DNA from 2 places in the Bacillus cereus group sp. N8 genome. Region 2 is predicted to be linked to the other one. Evidence: riboswitches for the same ligand, from Rfam matches in the RefSeq annotation. Region 2 holds a riboswitch; the other holds the start of a gene.

Region 1 (4,136 bases), on a different contig from region 2:
ATGTATCGTAAATGGCACTTTCTTTCCTCGCTCAGAGAAAAACATTCGAAACTTCGATGCAATTTTCAAAATCAATTTAACGAAAAAAGAGCCACCGTAAATTTCATCCATTTCCCCTTCTCCTGTAAAACTATTCTCTTCTGTAATCGCATATCGCTTCTGTAATTTTGGATGAAGATTTTTATAGGTATCTCCTAATAATCTTTCATAAATATTAGCCATATATTTATCCCTTTCTCTTCCTCTTACAATTTTTTGCGCTTGGCAAATTAGTGCAATTCATATAACCGACGATTGATAACCCTATTAGAAGAAAATTCAATGTAATCGGATTAAACGGCTCTGTAAAACTTGTGATATTCGTAACTCCTGCCACTATAGTTAAACCTATTAACATAACAATATGTAATATAAACAATTTTCGTTTTTGAAATGGCAATAGCCACATAACACCCCATATTATTTCTAAAAATCCAACTATTTTAAGTATAAAAATACTACTTTCATTCGATCCGATTAACTCAGAAAGCATCTTCAGTTCCTCTGGATGAGTAAAAATCACTTTCGGTACAATCCCTTGATATAACCATACGAAGGCAAATAAAAAGCAAACGAGCCAATACGTCATCGTTCTTCTAATTAACAACTTAGGATGAAGTCCCTTTTCTAACCATAATTTTAAAGCATCAAAACTCCAAGCAGTCGCAGAGCCAAATAAAGGTCGAAAAACATATGAATCTATCACATTTCCTATACGACCAAACCTTGTATCATAATCATATTTCGTCTCAAAATAAATATGTTCTTCATTCGGTGTATATTTCCAATAACCACGCCCGATTTGTATAAGTGATAATTGATTGTCTGTCCAAAATTTTAAAGAAGAAATGCGCTCTCCAGTTTCTTTTCTTACTTCACCTATCGATTCTCCTTCTCCAGCTATTTCAAGTCCGAAACCAATCTTCGTTTTATATAAAAACTTCTGCGGCTCCCCCTCCTTTTTCTCCAAATACGAGATTTCTGTAAAACGTGCATCCCACTCTGTATGTAGGTCCGGTTCTTGCGTATATTTCCATAATTTCTCCATTGTTGTTTTCATTTCTATCGCTACATAAATAGGCTTTTTCTTGCCCATCCTTCCACCTCCCATGCTCTATATTTTTAATGTACATGCAACGAATTTATTTTGCTACACTTTTCACAAACTAACCTTCAAAAAAGATAGAATTTTTAAAAAATATATAAAACACTTGATTCCCTGAAAAATTTAAATTATTATAAAACAAATGTTACCAACAACTTCATAAATCAAACACTCTCGCCTAAAACGTGAGATAGAGGTCGCAACGCTTATAAGTATTCTAAAGGAGACACAGAGATGTCTATGAATTTAGAAGAAAGGAAGTGTTGCCGAAATTGATAAATTTCTCTGCATTTATCAATTGGGGCTGTTTTCGAATAGAAACAGAACTGTCATATGTACAGACATGTACGTGTGAAGAGCTATCTACAAAAAAGAGATATCATCTTTATGATATTCCTTTTTTGGCGGTTTTTTTATTAGCTCCGTTTTCTGTTTCCCTTTTCCTGTAACAGCACCATCCTCACTTATTTGAGATGGTGTTTTTTGTTTTTCTCTCTGGTAACTACAGGAATATTGGGATTTGTATATGTCCTAACCTATTCTTAAAAATGGACGAAAGAAGGAATTCGTAATGGAAACGATTGTACAAAAGTTTGGCGGTACTTCTGTTGGAAGCGTCGAACGCATTCAACATGTAGCAAGCTTAATTATTGAAGAATATGAACGAGGACATAGCATTGTCTCTGTCGTTTCAGCAATGGGAAAAAGTACAGATGAACTTGTCGCACTTGCTAACGCTATTACTGAAAATCCAAGTAAACGTGAAATGGATATACTCCTATCTACAGGAGAACAAGTAACCATTTCACTATTAACAATGGCACTACAAACAAAAGGTTATAATGCAATTTCATTAACAGGATGGCAAGCTGGTATTACGACTGAATCTGTACATAGTAGTGCACGGATTACTGACATTAATACTGATCGTATTCAGTCCTATCTTACTAAAGGCACGATTGTTATAGTAGCTGGTTTCCAAGGAATAAGTGAAGAAAATGAAATTACAACACTTGGCCGCGGTGGCTCCGATACGACTGCTGTTGCATTAGCAGCGGCATTAAAAGCAAAAAAATGTGATATTTATACGGATGTGACCGGCGTATATACGACTGATCCACGTGTTGTAAAAACTGCTTATAAATTAGATGAAATTTCTTATGACGAAATGTTAGAGCTTGCCAATCTCGGTGCTGGCGTGTTACACCCACGCGCTGTTGAATTTGCTAAAAATCATAATGTAGTTTTAGAAGTACGATCAAGTATGGAACAAGAAAACGGAACAATTGTAAGGGGAGAATGTAACATGGAACAACAATCAATCGTTAAAGGTATTGCATTTGAGGATAACATTACACGCGTCACAATTAAAGGGTTAGAACAAGGTGCACTTTCAACAGTTTTCTCTACGTTAGCAGCGGCACATATTAATGTAGATATTATTATTCAAAGTATTACAAATGAAGGAACTGTTCACCTCTCTTTCTCAATCCATTCTAATGATTTAAGAGAAACATTAGAAGTATTGGAACAAAATCAAGAAGCACTTCACTATGAATCTGTGGAATATGAAAATCATTTAGCAAAAGTATCAATTGTAGGATCAGGTATGGTATCTAACCCAGGTGTCGCTGCAAATATGTTCACTACTTTAAAAGAAGACGGTATTCATATTAAAATGGTAAGTACATCTGAAATTAAAGTATCAGTTGTCATTGATCGAATTCACTTAGTAGATGGTGTGGAAGCACTACATCAATCATTTATGGCGAAAATTGAGCCTTTAGTGCAAATGAGCTAATTTCCGCCAGTAAAACTTACAACAAATTATATTAATCTATTTCCTTCCTATATAAATAGAAAGCTGTTTGCATAGTGGAAAGTGAGAAAAAGGTTATTTAGTTTAAAATAAAGTCGTTTGAAAAATAATAAAATTGTTAAAAAATAGAAGCAAGTCGTTCTCTTCAACAATTGGGCAGTTATCTACCACCTAACTTCCTCGCATTCGCCGAATTTTGAGGTGGGAATCTTACTACCTGCAAATAGCGGGATAAATTTTTACACATAAGGAGATAAAGACTATGACAAAAAACAAATTACTAAGAATGGACAATGTCAGCATCGTTGTAGAATCCCTTAATGACGCAATCTCTTTCTTCGAAGAGATTGGCCTGAACCTCGAAGGGCGAGCCACTGTCGAAGGTGAATGGGCTGGTCGCGTAACTGGACTCGGTTCTCAGTGCGTAGAGATTGCTATGATGGTTACGCCAGATGGCCACAGCCGAATTGAACTTTCACGATTTCTCACCCCACCTACTATAGCAGATCATCGGACAGCTCCTGTAAACGCTCTCGGTTATCTGCGTGTCATGTTCACCGTTGAGGACATTGACGAAATGGTATCCAGACTTACTAAGCATGGTGCAGAGCTCGTTGGCGAAGTAGTTCAGTACGAGGACTCGTATCGACTCTGCTACATTCGTGGAACCGAAGGAATTTTAATCGGTTTAGCGGAAGAACTCGGTAACAAATAAGTAAGTGACGTTTTATAAAGTGAAACTTTAATCAGTGGGAGGGTGTTCCTCCCCACTGATTATTAGCTCTCACCAATCGGGCTTTAGCGGGATAAAAAGTCGTTGGCTATGCCAAACAGAAATTCATTCAAAATTAAACAAGTATAACCCCGTCCTAAAGTTAGGACGGGGTTATACTTGTTTGAGCTTTTAAAACTTTATTATCATTTTACACATGGATTTCAAGCCTCTACACAAACAGCTTTTTAACATATTATCAACATCAAAAAATTATTATAAAACAATTAAATTATTCGTTATATCCTTTCCTAGGAAATATAACTGACTCCTCCCACTCTTCATTATATATCTTATCGCTCTTTCCCTTGAATTCCTTCATAGTCAATGAAAGCACTCATAATTAATAATCCGCAGCCAATATAAAAACCAAACTCATTCTCTTTCTCAAAATCCGCCTC
Region 2 (4,136 bases):
CAATACGTACAAATTTTATTTAAACGGAGAATGGAGAGAAAGCTCTTCAGGACAAACAATCGACATTCCATCTCCATACTTACACGAAGTAATTGGGCAAGTACAAGCAATTACTCGCGGAGAAGTAGATGAAGCAATTGCATCTGCAAAAGTAGCTCAAAAATCATGGGCTGAAGCTTCTCTACAAGATCGCGCAAAATTTTTATATAAATGGGCTGATGAGCTCGTAAATATGCAAGATGAAATTGCCGATATTATTATGAAAGAAGTCGGTAAAGGATATAAAGATGCGAAGAAAGAAGTTGTTCGTACAGCGGACTTCATTCGTTACACAATTGAAGAAGCTCTACATATGCACGGAGAAAGCATGATGGGCGATAGCTTCCCTGGCGGAACAAAATCAAAACTTGCGATTATCCAACGCGCACCACTTGGTGTTGTATTAGCAATCGCACCGTTTAACTACCCAGTAAACTTATCTGCTGCAAAACTTGCACCAGCATTAATTATGGGTAACGCTGTTATTTTCAAACCAGCAACTCAAGGTGCAATTAGCGGTATTAAAATGGTTGAAGCACTTCATAAAGCTGGCCTTCCAAAAGGTCTTGTAAATGTAGCTACAGGACGCGGTTCTGTAATTGGTGACTACTTAGTAGAACACGAAGGTATCAATATGGTATCGTTCACAGGTGGTACAAACACAGGTAAACACTTAGCGAAAAAAGCTTCAATGATTCCACTTGTATTAGAACTTGGTGGTAAAGACCCTGGTATCGTTCGTGAAGATGCTGACTTACAAGATGCTGCAAACCATATCGTAAGCGGTGCATTCTCTTACTCTGGTCAACGTTGTACAGCTATTAAACGTGTACTTGTACACGAAAACGTAGCGGACGAGCTTGTTGACTTAGTAAAAGCGCAAGTAGCTGAACTATCAGTTGGATCTCCAGAACAAGACAGCACAATCGTTCCATTAATCGACGATAAATCTGCTGACTTCGTTCAAGGTTTAGTTGATGATGCTGTAGAAAAAGGTGCAACGATCGTTATCGGTAACAAACGTGAGCGTAACTTAATTTACCCAACATTAATCGACCACGTAACAGAAGAAATGAAAGTTGCTTGGGAAGAGCCATTTGGCCCAATCCTTCCAATCATCCGTGTTTCTTCAGATGAGCAAGCAATTGAAATTGCTAACAAATCAGAGTTCGGCTTGCAAGCAAGTGTCTTCACAAAAGACATTAACAAAGCATTTGCAATTGCTAACAAAATCGAAACTGGTTCTGTTCAAATTAACGGACGCACAGAGCGCGGCCCTGACCACTTCCCATTCATCGGTGTAAAAGGTTCAGGTATGGGCGCACAAGGTATTCGTAAGAGCCTTGAGTCTATGACACGTGAAAAAGTAACTGTATTAAACTTAGTTTAATCTTATATGTAGAAGCTGATCTAGTTTTAGATCAGCTTCTTTTTATACAATTTAGTTCACGAGTTGTTTCTCCATAGGTAAATTCACATATTCTACAGAAATTTGATACCCTAGCCATCGCTCGGCAATATGTACAAATGATGAAACAGAGCCTGTTGTAAAAAATCGATGCTTCGGATTCAGATTGTCCGACAAAATTCCTTTGTGTTGTAAAATTGTGCTTAACTCTATCGCTGTTTCTTCTGCAGAACTAATAATCGTCACAGCCTCTCCTAACTCCTTTTTTATATAGGACTCTAAAAGTGGATAATGCGTACACCCAAGAATTAACGTATCTATATCTTCTTTCGTTAATGGCAGTAAAGCTTGTTTTACTTGCTGCGTTACATATGCTGTATCTTCTAAGTGATTTTCTACAACTGTAGCTAAAGTCGGGCACGCATGACTATGCACTTCCAAATATGTATCAAGTTCGTGTAATGCTTTTTCGTACATATTAGATTTTATCGTACCTACAGTTCCAATTACCCCGATTTTCCCTTTCTTTGTCACTTTAATTGCAGCTCTTGCTCCCGGATGTATAACACCAATAACTGGAATGGATAGTACTTCTTGCAAATCAGTCAATGCAGCAGCTGCACCAGTATTACATGCTACCACTAGAGCTTTTAATGAAAACTGCTTGAGGAACTCAACCATTTCAAATATGAAAGATTGTACCTCCTCTACACTTCTTGGCCCATACGGACAACGCTCATTATCACCAATATAGTAAATGCTCTCTTTAGGCAATTGTCTTATAATTTCACTCGCAACTGTTAATCCCCCAACTCCCGAGTCTAGTACACCTATTACTGAATTTTTATTACATGCAGACATATAATTCATCCCCTTCTCAATCTTCTAGCGCCAATAACATTTATTATATTATGAAAATTCGATATTACATAATAATCCCTCTCCCTTTTAATCACAAACTCTTCTCTATAATCTGATTATTGCTATATCCATTGACGTATAAAAATACATTTGTTACTCTTAAATACGTTAATTTAATATTTAAATCCTCATTCGTATCTCGGTGAGGTAGAGGTTGCAGTCATTAAGAGTATCATTTCAGGAGATGTAGTGGCATTGATGAAGAAATGAGAAAGGAATGATTGCCGAAGTAAGTCGTGTCCACCATGCACGCTTGCTGGGTCTGCATTTAATAAGTGCAGAACTGTCACAAACGTTTCCGTTTGTGGAGAGCTATCGAGAGGTATGTCGTGGGTTTCTTATAAGATAGAAAGCATGTAGCGGCAAATTACGTGCTTTTTTTGTTTTGTTTGGGACTTCTCTTCCTGACTTCGGAAGACATACATATCTCCTCGCTTGACTTGGTTATACTAACTTTGGAGGTATTTTCTATGCAACAAAAAAAATGGGGCTTTTGGGTACTAACAGCTTTCGTTGTCGGTAACATGGTTGGCGCTGGTATTTTCATGGTGCCAAGTACGTTGGCACAAACAGCAAGCCCACTCGGTGTCACTTTAGCTTGGTTAACAACAGGGTTTGGTGTTTTAATGCTAGCTCTTGTTTTCGGTAATTTAGCAATTCGTCGTCCTGATTTAACGACAGGACCACAAAGTCATGCATATGCTTTATTCTCAACACCAAAAAGAAAGAAAATGGCTGGTTTCAGCATGGTATGGGGATATTGGGTTGCAAACTGGGCAAGTAACGTTGCCATCATTACATCTTTCGCGGGATATTTATCACTCTTCTTCCCGATTATGAAAGATACGCGACTATTATTTTCAATCGGCTCGTTCGATATAGAAGTTGGAAAGCTCATTACATTTACTATTTGTTCCGTCTTACTTTGGGGAACTCATTTAATATTAACAAACGGTGTAAGCGGAGCTGGGAAACTAAACTTCTTAGCAACAACAACGAAAGTAACTGGATTCCTTCTATTCATTGTCGTTACGTTATTTGCGTTCGAAGCTTCAAAGTTTGGACAATGGTACACACCGATGATCGATAAAGAAGGCGTATCACACGGTCTCCTTTCACAAGTGAATTTAGCGGCTCTTACAACGCTTTGGGCATTTATCGGAATTGAATCAGCAGTTCTTTTATCAAATCGTGCTACTTCTCCAAAAACAGTAAAGCGTGCAACAGTTGCAGGGTTACTAATTACAGTTGCCATTTACCTAGGAATTACAATTTTAACAATGGGTGTACTTCACGTTGATAAATTACAAGCTTCGGAACGTCCATTAGCAGATGCATTAAACGCTGCAATGGGTCATGGCGGTGGGAAACTTATGGCATTACTTGCTCTTACTTCCCTATTCGGTTCCATCTTAGGCTGGATTTTATTAAGCTCAGAAGTACCTTATCAAGCAGCAAAAGAAGGTTTCTTCCCTTCCTTCTTCGCGAAAACAAATAAAAAAGGAAGTCCAATTCATTCACTACGATTAACAAACATTATGTCGCAAGTGTTCTTATTCTCAACATTATCAGGAACAATTGCAGAAGCTTATACATTCGTTATTACCGTATCAACACTGGCCTACCTCATTCCATATCTCGTCTCACCAATCTTCCAGTTAAAACTAGTCGCAACTGGTGAAACGTATAAAAATGAAATGCGGGCAAGAATTACAGATGGTATAGTCGCAGTGATCGCGCTTTGCTATGCGCTATGGGTTATTAAAAC

The links. A riboswitch is a leader RNA that binds a small molecule or an ion and turns the genes downstream of it on or off. The one in region 2 is predicted to bind lysine.
Positions count from the first base shown of each region.
Region 1: it holds a riboswitch for lysine, as region 2 does, so the genes downstream of both, JDS80_RS04410 (aspartate kinase) here and JDS80_RS22050 (amino acid permease) in region 2, are expected to answer to the same signal.

Region 1 is NZ_JAEHBK010000002.1:69,331-73,466, forward strand. Features, by position in the region: gene JDS80_RS04400 (DUF4166 domain-containing protein) at 1-222, opposite strand, end outside; gene JDS80_RS04405 (DoxX-like family protein) at 227-1,135, opposite strand; lysine riboswitch at 1,328-1,514, shown strand; gene JDS80_RS04410 (aspartate kinase) at 1,716-2,945, shown strand; gene JDS80_RS04415 (VOC family protein) at 3,226-3,678, shown strand; partial or broken gene JDS80_RS32320 (helix-turn-helix domain-containing protein) at 4,044-4,136, opposite strand, start outside.
Region 2 is NZ_JAEHBK010000019.1:27,216-31,351, forward strand. Features, by position in the region: gene gapN (NADP-dependent glyceraldehyde-3-phosphate dehydrogenase) at 1-1,429, shown strand, start outside; gene racE (glutamate racemase) at 1,481-2,308, opposite strand; lysine riboswitch at 2,509-2,691, shown strand; gene JDS80_RS22050 (amino acid permease) at 2,839-4,136, shown strand, end outside.